One region of the Aminobacter sp. DSM 101952 genome, then DNA from elsewhere that is predicted to be linked to it. Evidence: riboswitches for the same ligand, from Rfam matches in the RefSeq annotation. Region 1 holds a riboswitch; the other holds the start of a gene.
The links. Region 1 has a riboswitch for cobalamin ahead of ASC75_RS24900 (TonB-dependent receptor). Riboswitches for the same ligand answer to the same signal wherever they lie in the genome.

Region 1 (3,465 bases):
CCGCTGTTTGCGACACAAGGCGAGGGCGTCGCTGCCGGCTTCGAGCGTGCCATCCAGAACCTCGCCCGGCGCGGGCAGACGACCGACGCCATTTCGAGCGCCGTCGTCGCCCGGCTTGTCGAAACGCTCGTCGCCGAACGCGGCGAGCAGGACAGCTCGGAAGATCGCGGCGAACGCGTGCTGCGGGTGATGCGCGAGGTGCGCGCCGACATCGCGCGCAACTGGCCCATCGAGGAACTGGCCGCGATCTCCAACCTCAGCGCCTCGCAACTGCACCGGCAGTTCAAGCAAAAGACCGGCACGACGCCGATGGACTGGATCCGCCACGAGCGCATGAACCTGGCCAAGCGCCTGCTGATCGCAGCCGACATCAAGATCGCTGCCGTAGCGCTAAGCTGCGGCTATGCCGATCCCTATCATTTCAGCCGCGACTTCCGCCGCATCGCCGGCCAGTCGCCAAGCGAGTTCAGGCGGGCGCAGGGGCAATAGCGGCTCGACGACGATCGCTGGCCCAGTGCCTGCCCCGTCGACATGCCACTTCGTTTCGGGCAGGCTGCGGACCTCGCCCCACCAGCACGAGCGCACCGACATGACGTCCAAGCCAGCGGTCTACGAATTCAACGCGGCCATCGTGCGCGAGCCGGCTCGGTCGGTTGTCAACGGCCTGCGCGCCGACGACCGCGGCAACCCGACCTATGACGGCGTCAAGGCCGAGCATGCGGCCTATGTCGCGACGATGCGCGCCGCAGGCGTGGAGGTGACGGCGCTGCCGGCGCTTGAGGCGTTTCCCGATTCGATCTTCGTCGAGGACCCGGCGCTGGTGTTTCCCGAAGGGGCGATCCTGCTTCGGCCCGGCGCCGAGACGCGCGTCAGGGAAACCGTCGAGATCGCACCCACGCTGAAGGCCATGTTCGGCACCGTGGTCGACCTGCCCACGCCCGGCTATGCCGATGGCGGCGACGTGCTGACGACGCCGAGAAGCGTGATGATCGGGCTGTCGGCCCGCACCGACCGGGCTGGTGCCGAAGGGCTGATCGCCAGCCTCGACCGGCTCGGGCGCAAGGGCGAGATCGTGCAGACGCCGGAAGGCGTGCTGCATTTCAAGAGCGACTGTTCACTGCTCGACGGCGAGACCATGCTGTCGACGAAGCGGCTTGCGCGCTCGGGCGTGTTCAAGGGTTTCCGCGAGGTGCTCATCCCCGAGGGCGAGGAGCCGGCGGCCAACGCGCTGCGCGTCAACGACGTGGTGATGGTCGGGGCGGATTACCCCCGGACCATCGCGATGCTTGACAAGCTCGGCTACCAGGTGGTCGCGCTCAAGACCACCGAGATCGGCAAGATCGACGCCGGCCTGTCGTGCATGTCGCTGCGCTGGCACCGCGGCCAACGCCTTTGATCGGCATGCCGTCCCTGAGCGTCGGCAAGTATTGGTCAAGCTTCGTGACAATGTAGGGATCGCGACAACGGACCGGGCGGTTTGCGACAATCGCAACCGACGAGACGTCCGACAGCAACAGATCAATTGACAAGGCTTCCGCCGGCTGTCTAGTCTCGACCCCGGAATCGGTTCCACCGAAAGGTGGATGAAAAGGGAACACGGTGAGGCCGAAGGCCAAATCCGCGACTGCCCCCGCAACTGTAACCGTTGAGCCTCTTCCATCATGCCACTGAACGCATTCGTGCGTTCGGGAAGGCGGAAGAAGGCTATGACACGGAAGTCAGGAGACCTGCCCGTTCCGGTCACCCATGCTTGTCCACGGGGTGTGGTCAGGCGCGGTCGCCCGTGGCGGTGACATTGAAAAGTGTTGCCGCATGCGGAAGGCCGCCGGGTCGATCTTGTCCCAATGTCTGCCTGCCGACCTGTCTTGCCTGCGGTTTGGAACCGGGTGCGATGCCTGTCGCGCCCACCGAACCATTTGGGGGCAGAATTGCAGAGACTCATCCTCGCCACCAGCGCCGTCGCGCTGGTCATTCCGACGCAAACCCACGCGCAGCAGTCGCCGTCGCGCGACGACGTGACCGTGCTTCGACCGCTGGTGGTGTCGACGCCGCTGCGGCGCGAGACGGCGCTCGTCCGCTCGACGTCGTCGGTCACCGTCATCGACGAGGAGGAGCTCCGGACATCGGCGGCCGCCGACCTGCCGTCGCTGCTCAAGCGCTACGCCGGCGTGTCGATCATCGGCTATGGCGGCCAGGGCTCGGCCTCGAACGTCTCCCTGCGCGGTATGTCGGCCGGGCAGACTCTGGTGCTGGTCAACGGCATCCGCACCGCCTCGGCAACCAGCGGCACCAGCTCGATCTTCAACATTCCCCTTGCCTCGATCGAACGAATCGAGATCGCCAAGGGGCCGCACTCGGCCCAGTATGGCGCCGACGCGATCGGCGGCGTCGTCAACATCATCACCAGGCAAGGTGGCCAGTGCGCCGACGGCCGCAGTGCCTGCGCCAGCATCACCACCGGCGTCACATACCCATGGGGCGGCTATGTCTCGGGCGATGTGCGCGGCCGCAGCGAAGGAGGCGTCGACTACTCCGTCGGCGGCAGCATTCTCGGCACGCGCGGCTACGACTTCACCACGCCGCTGGCCTGGGGCCACGAGCCCGACGATGACGGCTTCCTGCAGGGCTCGCTGAATTTTTCGCTGGCCAAGGAATTCGACTGGGGCAGGCTTTATGCCGACGGCCTGTTCGCACGCGGCCGTTCGCAATATGACGACACCTTCCCGTCCAGCAATGAAGTCGACACCGACACGTTTGCCGGCAAGGCAGGTGCGCGGCTGAAGCACTCCGACAGTTGGTCCTCGACTGTCGAGCTGTCCAGCAGCCTGGACAGTTCGACCAACTTCCGTGACGGGGTTCCGGGCGACAGCAGGTTCGACACCAAGCGCTACGGCATCTTCGCCTCGACCGAAAAGACCTTCGAGACCGGCGATGCCCGCCATGTCGTGACCGGCGGGGCCGAGGCCTATCGCGAACAGGTCGATACCACCGTCGATTTCGACGTCACCTCGCGCGGTCTCGGGGCGGTGTTCGGACAATATTCGGTCGAATATGGCGCGCTGACCATCGACAGCGGGCTGCGCTACGATCACAACGAGCAGTTCGGCGGTGCCACCACCTACAATATCGGTGCCAGCTTCGAGATCGTGCCCGATCTCGTCGCCCGGGCCTCCTACGGCACCGGCTTCCGCGCCCCGACCTTCAACGACCTCTATTATCCCGGCTATTCGAACCCGAATTTGAAGCCGGAGACATCCCGGTCCTACGAACTTGGCGTCAACTGGCGGCCTACCGACAGCACGACGCTCGACGTCGCCTTCTACCAGACGTGGCTGAGCGACGCGATCGCCTCCAACCCGCCCACCTACGTCCCCTTCAACGTTGCGCGCGCCAAGGTGACGGGCGTCGAGGCATCGCTGTCGCACGAGTTCGGCGACCGCTGGAGCGGCAAGGCATCGATCGACT
Region 2 (3,465 bases), on a different contig from region 1:
ATTGGAGCGCATGAACTCGATCTTCTGCCCGGCGGTCACCTCGCCGTAGTTGACGATCACCACCATCTCCGGGTTTCGCTCGATGACCGGCTCCCAGCCGATCTCGACCCAGCTCGACTCGACGTCGTCGGCGATGTTCCTGCCGCCGGCAGCCTCGATGATCGCGGTCGGCATGGCGTAGCGGCCGGCAGTGAACGGCTTCTGCTCGCCGGAATCGTAGAGGAACACGCTGACCGGCTTGTCGAGCTTGGGCAGCGATGCCTGGAAGTCGGCGAGTTCCTTCTCGTAGCCCGATACCAATGCTTCGGCCTTCTCGCGCACGCCGAAGATGGCGCCGAGATTGTTGAGGTCGGCATACATGTCCTGAAGCGAGGACTTGTCCTTCTTCATGATGTGGATGCAGCTCTCGGTCAGCTCGTAGACAGCGACGTTGAAGGGCGCGAGCGTCTCCGGGGTGACGTCGCCGCCGACCTTCATGCCGTAGTTCCAGCCGGCGAAGAACAGGTCGGTGTCGACGCCGAGCAGCACTTCCTTGGTGACGTATTTGGGCGCGAGTTCGGGCAGTTCGCCGACGCCCTTGCGCAGCTCCTCGCTCAGCGTCTTCCAGCCGGAGATGCCGGAATAGCCGGCCATGTGGTCGCCGAGGCCGAGTGCCAGCATCATCTCGGTCAGATTGACGTCGTGCGAGACGGCGCGCTTGGGCGCGGCCTCGAAGGTCACGTCGCGGTTGCAGCTCTTGACGGTGACGGGGAAGCCACTGGCCATGGCTGAGGCGCAGGTGGCGAGCAGGGCGGCGGCGATGATGGGCAGGCGCATTTGGGCTCCTTGGGTTCTGTCAGCGTTCGAGATGGAATGAAAAGCGCGGGCGACCGGTGACGGGATGGTCGTCGAGGGTCGCGCCGACGGAAAAGCTCTGGCGGATGCGCTCGGGCGTCAGGATGTCGGCCGGTGCACCGCAGGCGACAGCGCGACCGGCGTCCATCACCAGCACCCGGTCGGCATGGGCCGAGGCGAGCGCGAGGTCGTGGAGCGAGACGATGACGGTGCAGCCGAGATTGCCAAGCAGTTCCAGGACCTCGAGCTGGTGGCGGATATCGAGATGGTTGGTCGGCTCGTCGAGGATCAAAAGGTCCGGCCGCTGCACCAAGGCGCGTCCGATCATCACGCGCTGCTTCTCGCCGCCGGACAGCGAGTTGAAGTCGCGCGCGGCGAGCGCGGTCAGACCGAGCAGGTCAAGGGCTGCCTCGACGTGGTCGTAGTCGTCGTCGCCGGTGCCGAAGCTGGTCACATGCGGGGTCAGCCCGAGTTCGACGATCTCGGCGACCGTCAGGCCGAAGTCGGAGGCGCTTTCCTGCAGCACGGTGGCGATGCGGCGGGCGCAGTCACGCGGCTTCATCTTCCAGATGTCGGTGCCGTCGAGCCGGACGGTTCCTGAAATCGGCTTGTGGTAGCGGTAGAGGCAGCGCAAAAGGCTCGACTTACCGGCACCGTTGGGGCCGACGATTGCAAGCATTTCGCCGGGGGCGACCGCAAGAGACACCGGTTCGAGGATGGGCCTGGAGGCGCGGGGCCCCCAGCTGACGCCATCGAGCTCGAGCAGTGCCGGGGTCGTGCCTACGAGGCGGCTAGCGGCGTGGACGCGATCGAGCATGTCCTCTCTCCGCAGTCAGGCGGAGGTGGCAGAACGATCCGGTGAGCGCGCCGGTACGGAAAAAGGCAGTCGCAACCATCATCATCTCCGCGGCACACCCCGGCCGGTTGAGTTAATCGGATGATGGCAGGTCTCCTGGCTTGCGGGTTTCTGCGCCTCGGAGCCTTCCCGGCCTTCCGGCCAGTGGCATTTTCCGATTTGCTATCCGCTCACAGTTGCGGGGGCAGCCACGGTTTCGCGTCGAGACGTCTTACCGTGTTCCCATTTAATCCGCTGCCCGAGTCAGGCAGCAGGAACCATCGGAGATGTGGCTACAGCAGTGGCGGATTGCTGACAATCGCTAAAGCGTCATGCCGCCTGCTGAATTGCGTCACGGCGGTCGAGCGCGAAGGAAAACAGCGCGACGCCGAAGGCCGTGAGCGCGATTGCGGCGCCAACGAGAGGCAGGTCGGCATAGCTGACGCCCATCGAGATCGCGGCGCCGCCCGCCCAGGCGCCGGCGGCGTTGCCGGCGTTGAAGGCGCCCTGGTTGAGCGTCGCGGCGAGGTTCGGTGCTTCCGAGGCGGTTTCGACGACGCGCATCTGCATCGGCGGTACGATGACGAAGGTCATCACGCCCCAGAGGAAGATGAGCAGGATTGCAGCTGGTGCCGAATAGCCGAGCTGGGCGAGGGCGACATGGATCGCAGCCATCACCACCAGCGCGCCGATGGCGGTCGGCATCAGCTTCCAGTCGGCCAGCTTGCCGCCGATGATGTTGCCGATGGTCATGCCGCCGCCGAAGAGGAGCAGGATCCAGGTGACCGACGCAACCGACACGCCGGTGACGTCGGTCAGGATCGGCTTGATGTAGGTGAAGACGGCAAACAGGCTGCCCGAGGCGAGCGCCGAGATGATCATGGCGAGCCAGACCTGCAGCTTGCCGAGCACCTTGACCTCGCTGGCCACGCCACCCTTGCCGGGAGGGGCGACGCCCGCCGGCACCAGCCAGGCGATGGCGGCGACCGAGATCAGGCCGATGACGACGACGGCGAAGAAGGTCATGCGCCAGCCGAACGCCTCGCCGAGTGCGGTGCCGCCGGGCACGCCGAGGATGTTGGCGAGCGTCAGGCCGGCAAACATCAGGGCAATGGCGCTGGCGCGCTTGTTGGCGGGAACCAGGCTCGCCGCCACCACCGAGCCAATGCCGAAAAAGGCGCCGTGGCCGAAGGCGGTGATGACGCGGGCGATCATCAGCGTCCAGTAGGTGGGGGCGATGGCACAGAGCAGGTTCCCGAGCACGAACATCATGGCGAGCCCGATCAGCACCGGCTTGCGCGGCAGTTTCGCCGTGCCCACCGCAATGATCGGCGCGCCGATAACGACGCCGAGTGCGTAGCCGGTGACGAGCAGGCCGGCGGCGGGGATCGATACGCCGAGGTCGGCGGCGACCTCCGGCAACAGGCCCATGATCACGAACTCGGTGGTGCCGATGCAAAAGGATGCAACGGCCAGGGCGATGATTGGCAAGGGCATGGGACGGCTCGGGAAATGCTGAAACGATTTAATCCCACATTTTCCTGATGTCGGCTGCGGCGCAAGCGATGTTGGTGCATTGCAGCAATGCGTGGCGCGCATGGCAGCCATTCGGCAACAGCAAGCCGGCTTACATCAGGATTGCTGGTCAGGTCGCGGCGAAGGAACTTGTAGAGCGGCTCGACGGCCGAATTGTCCGCTTGCGCGGCGGGCCAACACCGCCTTCGCAGGCCGGAAATAAAAAGGGGCGCCGAGGCGCCCCTTCCGTTGTCCATGCCCACAGAACTCAGTTCTGCTTC

Region 2: it holds a riboswitch for cobalamin, as region 1 does, so the genes downstream of both, ASC75_RS09335 (ABC transporter ATP-binding protein) here and ASC75_RS24900 (TonB-dependent receptor) in region 1, are expected to answer to the same signal.

What each region holds. Positions count from the first base shown of each region.
Region 1 is NZ_LMCL01000035.1:177,370-180,834, reverse strand. Features, by position in the region: gene ASC75_RS24910 (AraC family transcriptional regulator) at 1-489, shown strand, start outside; gene ASC75_RS24905 (arginine deiminase family protein) at 590-1,396, shown strand; cobalamin riboswitch at 1,548-1,750, shown strand; gene ASC75_RS24900 (TonB-dependent receptor) at 2,016-3,465, shown strand, end outside.
Region 2 is NZ_LMCL01000009.1:54,883-58,347, forward strand. Features, by position in the region: gene ASC75_RS09330 (ABC transporter substrate-binding protein) at 1-816, opposite strand, end outside; gene ASC75_RS09335 (ABC transporter ATP-binding protein) at 836-1,651, opposite strand; cobalamin riboswitch at 1,759-1,967, opposite strand; gene ASC75_RS09340 (MFS transporter) at 2,000-3,166, opposite strand; gene ASC75_RS09345 (membrane-bound PQQ-dependent dehydrogenase, glucose/quinate/shikimate family) at 3,453-3,465, opposite strand, start outside.